Regions from separate parts of the Aurantiacibacter gilvus genome, predicted to be linked through region 1. Evidence: predicted binding sites of a transcription regulator. Region 1 holds the regulator's gene; the other holds the start of a gene.
What was found. Region 1 encodes LexA, which represses DNA repair genes until DNA is damaged. Its sites were predicted from a motif close to GTTCCNCNCTTGTTCT; they were not measured.
Positions count from the first base shown of each region.

Region 2: AAEO60_RS03845 (formate--tetrahydrofolate ligase) is a predicted target of LexA. The motif match lies at 2,898-2,913, and genes of this name have one in related genera.

Region 1 covers NZ_JBBYHV010000001.1:1,194,461-1,200,076, forward strand. The annotation lists gene gltX (glutamate--tRNA ligase) at 1-521, opposite strand, end outside; gene AAEO60_RS05860 (ComEC/Rec2 family competence protein) at 550-2,736, shown strand; gene lexA (transcriptional repressor LexA) at 2,801-3,472, opposite strand; gene AAEO60_RS05870 (molybdopterin molybdotransferase MoeA) at 3,543-4,733, opposite strand; gene moaC (cyclic pyranopterin monophosphate synthase MoaC) at 4,739-5,209, opposite strand; gene AAEO60_RS05880 (DUF3597 domain-containing protein) at 5,286-5,616, opposite strand, start outside.
Region 2 covers NZ_JBBYHV010000001.1:781,534-787,149, forward strand. The annotation lists gene AAEO60_RS03835 (nuclear transport factor 2 family protein) at 1-384, shown strand, start outside; gene AAEO60_RS03840 (nuclear transport factor 2 family protein) at 422-967, shown strand; gene AAEO60_RS03845 (formate--tetrahydrofolate ligase) at 1,060-2,724, opposite strand; gene AAEO60_RS03850 (DNA recombination protein RmuC) at 3,293-4,663, shown strand; gene AAEO60_RS03855 (hypothetical protein) at 4,660-5,397, shown strand; gene AAEO60_RS03860 (TrmH family RNA methyltransferase) at 5,394-5,616, opposite strand, start outside.

The sequences.
Region 1 (5,616 bases):
ACCTTCACGCGGCCCTGCACCGCGTCCTCGATCACCGTTTCGCCGCCCTCGGGCGTCTTGATACGGATGACATAGGGCGCTCCTGCGGGCGCTTCGGAGGGATCGCGATCGCGCCAGCGGCCATCGTAGCGCATCGGCTGCTTGGCGGCCTTCTGCTGCTCGCGCATTTCGGCCAGCTCTTCCTGGGTGGCGAAACACTTGTAGGCGTGGCCGGCTTCGAGAAGCTTGTTGGCAACTTCGGCGTGGCGATCGGCGCGCTGCGACTGGTAGACAGTCTCCCCGTCGAAATCGAGGCCGAGCCAGTCGAGGCCGTCGAGGATGACGTCGATGGCTTCCTGCGTCGAACGCGCCTTGTCGGTATCCTCGATGCGCAGCAGGGCCTTGCCGCCGTGGTGGCGGGCGTAGAGCCAGGAGAACAGGCCGGTGCGGGCATTGCCGATGTGCAGGAATCCGGTGGGGCTGGGGGCAAAGCGCGTCACCACCGGACGCTGACCCGAACCATTTCCACTCGAACTTGCCATAACGCCTTGTTTCCTGTCCTATTCTTGCATGGCCGAGACCGTGCTTCCGCTGGTCCCGCTGGGGGACGACACAAGCGATGTTGCGCCGCAGCAGACGCCTTGGCGAAAGCGCGCTTCTTTGTCCAGCGTGGCAGCAGGGGCAGAGCGATTTCTGGGCGATTCCGGCTTTGATCGCGGGCCCTGGTTGGCGGTGGCCATGGCAGCGGGGATCGGGGCCTGGTTCGTGCTCGACAGCCCTGCCAGCTGGGTGGTTTGCATGGCTGCGGGACTGCTGGTGGCGCTGGCTGTGGTGGCCGTCTGGAAGGGGCGTGAGGACCGCGTGCACCTGGTCGGCGCGCTGGTGGCCTGCGGACTGCTGCTGGCCTTCGGCACGGGCCTCGCCTGGAGCCGGTCGGCCCTGGTGGGGGCGGAGGCTTTCGACAGGCCGCAATCGGGCCAGTTCACGGGGCGGGTGCTGGAGCGGATCGAGCAACCGGCGCAGGACCGCGTGCGCCTCGTCCTCGCCATCCGCAGTCCGGAGACGGGCGAGCCGCTACGTGTCCGCATCAACGTGCAGTTGGACGACGACTTGCCCGGCCTCGACGAGGGCGCGCTGATTTCGGCGCAGGCGCGGTTGATGCCGCCGGCGGCGCCGATGCTGCCCGGCGGCTACAACTTCGCCCGCACGGCCTGGTTCGAGGGCTTCGCTGCGACCGGCAGCGCGCAAGGCGAGATAACCTTGATCGAACCGGCGGAGGCTGACGGCGCATTCATCGCCGGATTGCAGCGCCGGTTGTCGGCGCACGTGCGCAGTCGTCTGGGAGGATCGGCAGGCTCTATCGCCGCGGCCTTCGCCAGCGGGGACCGCGGCGCAATCAGTGCAGCGGACGAGGACGCCATGCGCGATGCGGGACTGACCCACCTGCTGTCCATCAGCGGCCTGCACGTCAGCGCGGTGATCGCCGGGGCCTACCTGCTGGCGGTGAAGCTGCTGGCGCTCTGGCCGTGGCTGGTCCTGCGTATGCGGCTCCCGGTTGCAGCTGCTGCTGTCGCTGCATTGGCGGGCATTGGCTATACCCTGTTGACCGGCGCGCAGGTGCCGACCGTGCGCAGCTGTATCGCTGCCCTGCTGGTGCTGGGCGCGCTGGCCCTGGGCAGGCAGCCCCTTAGCCTGCGCATGGTGGCCGTGGCCGCCATGGCCGTGTTGTTGCTCTGGCCGGAAAGCCTGGTCGGCCCCAGCTTCCAGATGAGTTTTGCGGCCGTCATCGCCATTGTCGCGCTGCACAATGCAGAGCCGGTGAAGCGCTTCCTCAAGCCGCGCGAGGAAGGACGGGGCAAGTGGTTCGCGCGGCGGGCCTTCATGCTCTTGGTGACAGGGCTGGTGATCGAGATCGCGCTGATGCCGATCGTGCTTTTCCACTTCCACCGCGCGGGCGTCTACGGGGCCTTCGCCAATGTCATCGCCATCCCGCTTGTCACCTTCATTTCCATGCCGCTGATTGCCGTGGCGCTGGTGTTCGACCTGGTCGGGGCAGGGGCGCCGGTCTGGTGGCTGGCGGGCAAGTCGCTCGACCTGCTGCTGTGGATCGCCCACTTCACCTCCGGCCAACCCGGAGCGGTGAAGCTGTTCCCGCAGATGGACGTGGTGACGATCCTGCTGTTCGTGGGGGGAGGCCTTTGGCTGGCGCTATGGCGCGGAAAGGCGCGGCTCTGGGGCTTTGCGCCGGCCATGGCGGCCACGATCATGCTGTGGCTCACACCGATCCCGGACGTGCTGGTATCGGGCGACGGCCGCCACGTCGGGATAACGGGCGAGGGTGATCGCCTGCTCGTCCTGCGCGATACCCAGAGCAGCTTCACGCGCGACAACCTGCTCGAACTGGCGGGGGTCGAAGGTGAGCCGGTCACGCTCGACGAATGGCCCGGTGCACGGTGCAGCCGCGATTTCTGCGCCATCACGCTGGAGCGTGGCGGGCGCGAGTGGGAACTGCTGATGAGCCGTAGCCGCGATATCGTGGCCGAACGGGCGCTGGCTGCCGCCTGCGAGCGCGCCGACATCGTCGTTTCGGACCGCTGGCTGCCGCGCTCATGCGAGCCGCGCTGGCTCAAGGCCGACGGACGCATGCTGTCGCAGAGCGGCGGTCTGGCCATTGTGCTGGACGAGGAACCGCGCGTGACCACGGTCGCCGAGGGGCAGGGCGAACATGGCTGGTGGCGCGGGCGACGCGAGGATTGACGCCATACATGCAAACGGGGGCGACATCCCGCGATGCCGCCCCCGTCTGAAACCCGATAAAACCTTAGTGGTAGCGCCGCAGCAAGCCTGCGAGCTTGCCCTGTACCTTGACCTGGCTGCCTTCATAGACCTGCGGATCATAGGCACCGTTGGCCGGGTCTAGCCGGATACGGCCGCCATCATGATAGAGGTACTTCAGCGTGGCTTCCTCGTCGTTGACCAGGGCCACCACGATATCGCCATCGCGGGCGGTGTCGGCCTTCTTCACGAGGGCAAAGTCGCCGTCGAAAATGCCCGCTTCGATCATCGAGTCGCCGGAAACTTCCAGCGCATAGTGATCGCCCGGGCCGAGCAGGGCGGCGGGAACCGGCAGCGACCGGTCGCTTTCCAACGCCTCGATCGGGACACCGGCGGCGATCTTGCCGTGCAACGGGATCTCGATCACGTCGTTGGCAGGGGCTGGCTGGCTGGTGGGCGCAGTCGTTACCTTGGCAACGGCTTCCGCACCCTTGCTGCCGACATTCTCCGGCATCTTCACCACTTCGAGCGCTCGTGCACGGTTGGCGAGGCGGCGGATAAAGCCGCGTTCTTCCAAAGCCGAGATCAGGCGGTGCACGCCCGACTTGCTCTTCAGGTCGAGCGCATCCTTCATTTCCTCGAAGCTGGGCGAAATGCCGCTTTCTTCGAGCCGACGGTTGATGAACAACAGCAATTCGTGCTGCTTGGCAGTCAACATGGGCAAGCCCCTTCTGCAATGTTCCAGTTTGGAACGAATGCGGAACAATTATGAAACAGATTCGCTCAAGTCAAGCGATACCGCCATTTTGGAGGGGAAAGGCGCTCGCGATGGTGTCGATCGGCGCCGCAGGGGAATTGGCAGGGCGGTGGATCAAGACCTGTGCATGGGCCAAGGCTCTTAGGCCGCTGCTGTCCTGCTGGCTGAGGGGAAAGGCCAACCCCTTGTCGAGGTAGCCGCGTACGAACTCGTCACGATTTCCGGTCGCTGGCAGTGACCGTGCGAGACAGACGGTGATCGGTTCCGGATCGGGAAACTCAGCGCCTGCCAGCCTCCGCAAGAGTGGCAGCAGGAAGAGATACGCGGTGACATAGCTCGAGACCGGATTGCCGGGCAGGCCAATAATCCATTGCCGACCTTTACGGGCGATCAGCAAGGGCTTGCCCGGCTTGATCGCGACTTTCCAGAAGTCGATGCTGGCGCCCCACTGTTCAAGCGCAGGTCTGACGAGGTCGTGATCGCCAACTGATGCGCCGCCGCTGGTGACAATGACGTCGACATCGCCCGCCCTGTCCAGAGCACCAAGCATGGCGTCCAGCGTGTCAGGCACTGGACCAAGGCGGATAACATCCGCGGCGAATGGTATCGCCAGCGACGCCAGCATGGCGCCATTACTGGCAGGAATCTGGTGCGGTTCGCAGCTAGCCGGATCAGCAACCAGTTCGTCACCCGAATCGAGAATTGCCAAGCGTGGCAAAGCATGCACAGTGATGCCGGAATGTCCGGCTGAAAGAGCGAGTGCTACTTGCGGCGGTTCGATGCGGAATCCCGCTGTCAGAAGTTGGTCGCCGGCAGCGAAATCGAAACCTCTGCGACGAACGTGGCGCGACGTGGGCCCATCATCGTTGTCCAGAACGAGTGTGTCGCCATCGCGTCTGGCATTCTCCTGTAACAAGACCGCACCAGCACCTTCCGGCATCAGCGCTCCTGTGGAGATGCGCACAGCCTGCGTGGCTTCCAGTTTACCCTTAAAGGGATGGCCCGCCGCGCTTTCGCCCACCACCTGCCACGGACCTGCAATGTCATCCTCGCGCAAGGCGTAGCCATCCATGGCCGAGAGATCGGTTGATGGCTGTGTTCGTTGTGCCAGCAAAGGTTCGGCGAGATAGCGACCGACTGCCAGTTCGACAGGAAGCTCTTCCGGTGGCAGTGGCTGCGCCAGCTCATGCAACCGCGCCTGCGCCTCGTCCAGCGACAGCATGTCGCTCACTCCGCCCGCCAGTCGCCGCTCTTGCCGCCAGTCTTTTCGAGCAGGCGGACGTTTTCGATCACCATGCCTTTTTCCAGCGCCTTGGCCATGTCGTAGAGCGTGAGCAGTGCGACCGAAGCGGCGGTGAGGGCTTCCATCTCTACCCCCGTCTTGCCGGTCAGGGCAGCGCGGGCCGTCACTTCCACGGCGTCAACGGAGAAGGCAAAATCGACGCTGACCGTATCCAGCGCCAGCGGATGGCACAGCGGGATCAGGTCGCCGGTCTTCTTGGCGGCCATGATGCCAGCGATACGCGCGGCGGAGAGCACGTCGCCCTTGGGGCCGCTGCCTTCGCGCACGGCCTGCAAGGTTGCCGGAGCCATGCGAATACGGCCCGCAGCGGTAGCACTGCGAGCCGTTTCGGCCTTGCCGCCGACGTCCACCATGCGCGCGGCACCGGTATCGTCGAGATGAGTGAGATTTCCCATGCGGGCGACCTATCGCAGATCGGCCACAATGTTCAACAAATCACGGGCAACAGCGAGCTAACGCAGGCGCGGGATCTTAGCCGCGCAGGCTCTGGGGAACCTTGGCGCCGTTTTCGGCGAGCTTCTCCATCACGTGGGCGTGCAGGGCGATGTTTTCCTCGGCCTTGCCCGAATAGTCCGTGTCGCCCAGTTCGTGCGCCAGCTCCTTGCGGTTCTCATAGCTGGGCTCGAGGCCGACCAGCTTCATCAGGTCGACGATCGAGGTGCGCCAGTTGAACTTGTCGGAACCGTCCTTGGCGTCGAGCACGGCTTCGAGGTCGACTTCGTCGATCGCTTCGCCCTTGGTGTCGGCACGACCGAACCCGCTCGAAGTGGAAGCAGAAGGCGCCTTGCTGGCACCCTTGGTG
Region 2 (5,616 bases), 410 kb from region 1:
GATGAGCAGGCGCAGCTGGAAGCGAACAAGCAACTGGTGCTCGACATGTGGCACGAGGTTCTCAACGGCCAGAATTTCGATGCTGCCCGGGAGTACATTTCGCCCGACTATATCCAGCACAGCCCGGGCATCGAAGGCGGCCTCGACGGCCTGATCGACTATCTCAAGACGTCGCGCCCGGATGCCGAGCCGCTCGAACCGGGCACCTACCCGCTAACCGAATTCGAATTCGTACTGGCCGAGGGCGACCTCGTGCAGTTGATGCACCAGCGTCAATTGCCCAGCCGCGACGATCCCGACACGCTGGTTCCAGTCTGGTGGTACGATACTTACCGTATCGAGGACGGGATGATCGTCGAACACTGGGATTCGATCCACCGATAGAGGGCGACCTCAAACGTTCGACCTTGGAGGGGGACCTATGGGTATTCGTATCGCGATTGCTGCCGGCGCATTGGCGCTGGCGGGCTGCAATGACACGGAGGCGCTGGAAAGCCGGGTGCTGGAACTGGAAGACCAACTCGCCATCCAGCGGGTGATCACCGACTATTCCGCCCATCTCGATGCGCGCGATTACGATGGCTACGTCGGCCTGTTCACCGAGGACGGGGTCTGGGCCAACGGCAACACCCGGCGCGAGGGGCAGGACGAGATCCGCGAAATGCTGACGGGCTTGTTCGGCGAAGTGCCGGACGATTTCGTCAACACCAGCAGCTTCCACCAGATCAGCAATTTCGAGATCGATGTCGAGGGCGATACGGCGAGCGCGAAATCGCGCTTCATCTTCGTGATGCGCGGCGAAGGTGGGGCACCGACCAACGAATTGTCCGGCCAGTACCATGACCGGCTGGTGCGCACCGAAGATGGCTGGAAGATCGCCGAGCGCGTCGATCACACGGTAATGCCCACGAGCGAGGAATGGGTGGCCGAAGTCGCAAGCTGGGGCGCCAACACGCTGGAAGACTAGACCGGCAAAAGAAAAGGGCCGCCTCCCGGGGGAGACGACCCTTAGCGTTCAGGCGGGCGCGAGATGGAAGGGGCGTCCGCCCGGTTGTTCGCCTAGAACAGGCCTTCGATCTGGCCGTTCTCGTCGAGGTAGATGTTCTCGGCACTCGGTACCTTGGGCAGGCCCGGCATGGTCATGATGCCGCCGGCAATCGCGACGATGAACCCGGCACCGGCCGACAGACGCACTTCGTTGATCTCGACCACGTGATCTTCCGGCGCGCCGAGCGCGGTCGGGTCGGTGGAGAAGCTGTACTGCGTCTTCGCCATGCAGACGGGATAGTTGGCGTAGCCCATCTCTTCCCACTGCTTCAGCTGCTTGCGGATTGCAGGCGAAATGCTGACCTCGCCGGCGCGGTAGATCTCGGTGGCAACCGTGGTGATCTTGTCGGCGAGCGGCATGTCCGAGGGGTAGAGCTGGTCGAAGTCGCGAGCACCGGCATCGGCCTTGGCAGCCACGATGCGGGCCAGTTCCTCGGCACCGGCACCACCTTCGGCCCAGTGCTTGCAGACCACGGCGTCAGCGCCGTACTCGGCAGCCATTTCCTCGATCACGGCGATTTCGGCATCGGTATCGAGATAGAAGTGGTTGATGGCGATGGTCGGCGTGATGCCGAACTTCTTGAGGTTTTCGATGTGGCGCTTGAGGTTCACCGAACCGGCGCGCACGGCTTCGACGTTCTCACCCTTGGTCAGCTCGTTCTTGGGCACGCCGCCGTTCATCTTCAGCGAGCGCACGGTCGCGACCAGCACGATGGCGTTGGGCTTCAGGCCGGCGAGGCGGCACTTGATGTCCATGAACTTCTCGGCACCGAGGTCGGCACCGAAACCCGCTTCGGTCACGGTGTAGTCGGCCATCTTCAGCGCGGTCTTGGTGGCGATCACCGAGTTGCAGCCGTGGGCGATGTTGGCGAAGGGGCCGCCGTGCAGGAAGGCCGGGCGGTTTTCCAGCGTCTGCACCAGGTTGGGCAGGATGGCATCCTTCAGCAGCACGGTCATGGCGCTGTCGGCCTTGATGTCGCGGCAATAGACCGGCTCTTTCTTGCGGGTGTAGCCGATGATGATGTCACCAAGGCGCTTCTGCAGGTCGGCCAGGTCGCTGGCGAGGCACAGGATGGCCATGATTTCGGAAGCTACGGTGATGTCGAAGCCGCTTTCACGCGGGAAACCGTTGGCGATGCCGCCCAGCGGGCCGACGATCTGGCGCAGGGCGCGGTCGTTCATGTCGAGCACGCGCTTCCAGGTGACGCGGCGCACGTCGATGTCGTTCGGGTTGCCCCAGTAGATCGAGTTGTCGATCATGGCCGAGAGCAGGTTGTGCGCGCTCGTGATGGCGTGGAAGTCGCCGGTAAAGTGCAGGTTGATCTCGTCCATCGGCATGACCTGCGACTTGCCGCCGCCGGCACCGCCGCCCTTCATGCCGAAGCAAGGGCCGAGCGAGGGTTCGCGCAGGCACAGCATGGTCTTCTTGCCGATGCGGTGCAGCGCGTCCGACAGGCCGACCGAAGTCGTGGTCTTGCCTTCGCCTGCCGGGGTGGGATTGATCGCGGTGACGAGGATCAGCTTGCCGTTGGGATTGTCGGGCAGCTGGGCCGTGTCGACCTTGGCCTTGTACTTGCCGTAGGGGATCAGCGCATCGTCCGGGATGCCCGCGTTCTTGGCAACGTCGGTGATCGGGATGAGGGTGGCCTGGCGGGCAATCTCGATATCAGTGGGCATGCGTGATCCTCTCTCTGGTGCGCGAGCGACTCTATCGCGCCTATATTTCACAATCGCGAAAACTTCGCAAATCTGAATTGTATGTATCGCATACAATCGCGGAAAGCGAGTCTCAAGCGCAATTTGGTGGCTGGAAGAACCGTTGTCAGTGGACAATGGTCACGGGCGCTTGCGTTGCCTATTCGTTCTCGTATTATCGCGTGGTCTCATACATTGGGCGCCCGAGACAAAGTCGTAGCCCCGAGTCGATCAAGCGTTCCATTTCGCTGAAGCGTTGCCCTCACTTGAGAAAGCGCGTTCTACGCGATGTTCGATGTCTTCCCGGACCGATGACTAGCCCCTGACACAAGGAGGCTGCCGTGGAAACTCGGCTCCACTCAACGTGTCAGCTTGCAGACGGATACCACTGGCTTCTTATAAGGCCGGATGGTCGCATCATTGGTGAATCGCAGGTCGGATTCCCGACCGAAGAGGAAGCATTGAGCGATCTCGGAGTCCGTTTGCACAACAGCTGACCGGTGCCGCCGACGGCTAAATCGTCGGCGGCATTGGGCAGAAGGGAGAAGGCATGGATCCAATTATCGTAGTCGCCATGGTGGTTGGTGCGTTGATCGTCGGCATTGCTGGCGGATACTGGCTGGGCGCTCGCCCGCTTATCGACTTGCGTAGTGAGAAAGCGGCGCTGGAAGAGCGTGCACAGGCGGCAGAGGCGGAATTCAGGCAGGCCGGTGCGGAGCTAGGCAGGGCGCATATCGAGATCGCCACGCTAAGGACCAATGCCGAAAACTTCGACAAGCAGATCGCCGCGATGAAGGAAGCGCGCGAGGAATTGCTGGCGCAGTTCAAGGCCACGGGTTCGGAAGTGCTGTCGCGGGCGCAGGAGGAGTTCCTCAAGACCGCCAGCGAGCGGCTGGGCCATTCGGAAAAGGCCAGCGAGGCCAAGCTCAAGGCGCTGCTCGATCCGGTCGACCGGCGACTGAAGAGCTACGAGGAGCAGGTCGCCACGCTGGAGAAAAACCGCGTCGACGCCTTCGGCCAGCTGACCGGCCTGATCGAGAACATGCAGCGTGGGCAGGAAGAGGTCCGGCGCGAGGCGCAGCGGCTGGGCAATTCGCTCACCAATGCCCCCAAGGCGCGCGGCCGCTGGGGCGAACGGGCCTTGCAGAACGTGCTGGAGCAGTGCGGCCTGTCCGAACACACCGATTTCACGCTGGAACATTCGGTCGATACCGACAGCGGGCGGCTGCGGCCTGACGCCATCGTCCACGTGCCGGGGCAGAAGAAGCTGGTGATCGACGCCAAGGTCTCGCTCAACGCTTACCAGGCTGCCTTCGAGGCCGAGGATGACGAGGTGCGCCGCCAGCACATGGCCCAGCACGCCAAGTCGATGCGCGGTCATGTGCAGACGCTGGGGGCCAAGAGCTACCAGAGCCAGTTCGAGGAAGCGCCCGACTACGTGGTGATGTTCGTCCCCGGCGAGCACTTCGTCGCCGCCGCGCTGGAGGCGGATCCGGAGCTGTGGGACTTCGCCTTCAAGAACGGCGTGCTGCTGGCCACGCCCACCAACCTCGTCGCCATCGCGCGCACCGTGGCGCAGGTCTGGCGGCAAGATCGGATGGCGGCGGAGGCAAAAGAAATCGGCCGCATGGGTGCAGAGCTCTACGATCGCCTGCGCGTGGCGGCGGAACACATGAAGCGCGTTGGCAGCGGGCTGGAATCGGCGGTTTCCAATTACAACAAGTTCGTCGGCAGCTTTGAGCGCAATGTCCTGACATCGGGCCGCCGGATGGCGGAGAAGGGGCTGGAAATCAGCAAGGAGATCGACGAGGTACCGCTGGTGGAAGGCGCCCCGCGCTATGGGGTTGGGGATGTCGCTGAACCGTCCGAAGGCCTGCTCATCGAAGGCAGCGAGGACGAGAAGGATACTGCTGCAACATGACCGCCAGAAGCGCCTTGCTCGCTGCCGTGACCCTGTTTGCAGCGCTTTCCGCCTGCGACCGCAGTGACCCGCCGTCTGACCGCATCGAACGCGCGGCTGAGCAACTGGTGTCCGATGCAGAGGGAGAGACCCTTCCGGCACGGCCAACCGGACCCTTCGCGCCGCGTGACGAGTGCCGTGACCAGCCGGGCGGCGGCGCATTCCTCGCCAGCCTGCTCGACGCGGTCGCCACACGCGAAGCCGATGACCTGCTAGCCTTGTCTTCGGAAGACATCCGGCTGGATTTTGGAGGCGGCAACGGCGCGGCGGAACTGCGTGATCGGCTGGCGGCTGACGACGGCGCGCTTTGGGACGAATTGGCCGAGATCGTTGCCATGGGCTGCGCTTCCGACGGCGCGACAATGACCATGCCTTGGTACTTCGCGCAAGGACTGCCGGTCGATCCTTACGGCGGCATGATCGTTACCGGTGAAGAGGTGCCGCTGCTCGACGAACCGTCCGCTGACGCTCCGGTGCTGGCAAGCCTGTCCTGGGAAGCGGTCGAGCTGACCGGGAGTCCCGAAACTGACGTTGCAGGGGGCTTCACGCGCGTCAGCTGGGCGCAGGGGGCGGCAGGCCAGACGCTGGTAGGTTTCGTCGAGTCCGACCGGCTGCGTCCATACATAGATTACCGCCTGATCGCCTCGCGCCGCAACGGCAGCTGGCACCTGACGGCCTTCATCGCCGGGGACTAGGCCTCCAGCGTATCGAGCACTTCGTAGGCCAGCACCGCCGCTGCCACCGCAGCATTGAGGCTGTCGGCCCGGCCCTTCATCGGCATGGTCACGCGCAGGTCGCAGGCCATTTCGTAGTCCTCGGGCAGTCCGCGCGATTCGTTGCCGACCAGCACGAAGCATGGCGCGGCATAGGGCGCACCGCGATAGGGCACGGCATCGCGCAGGCTCGCTGCCACG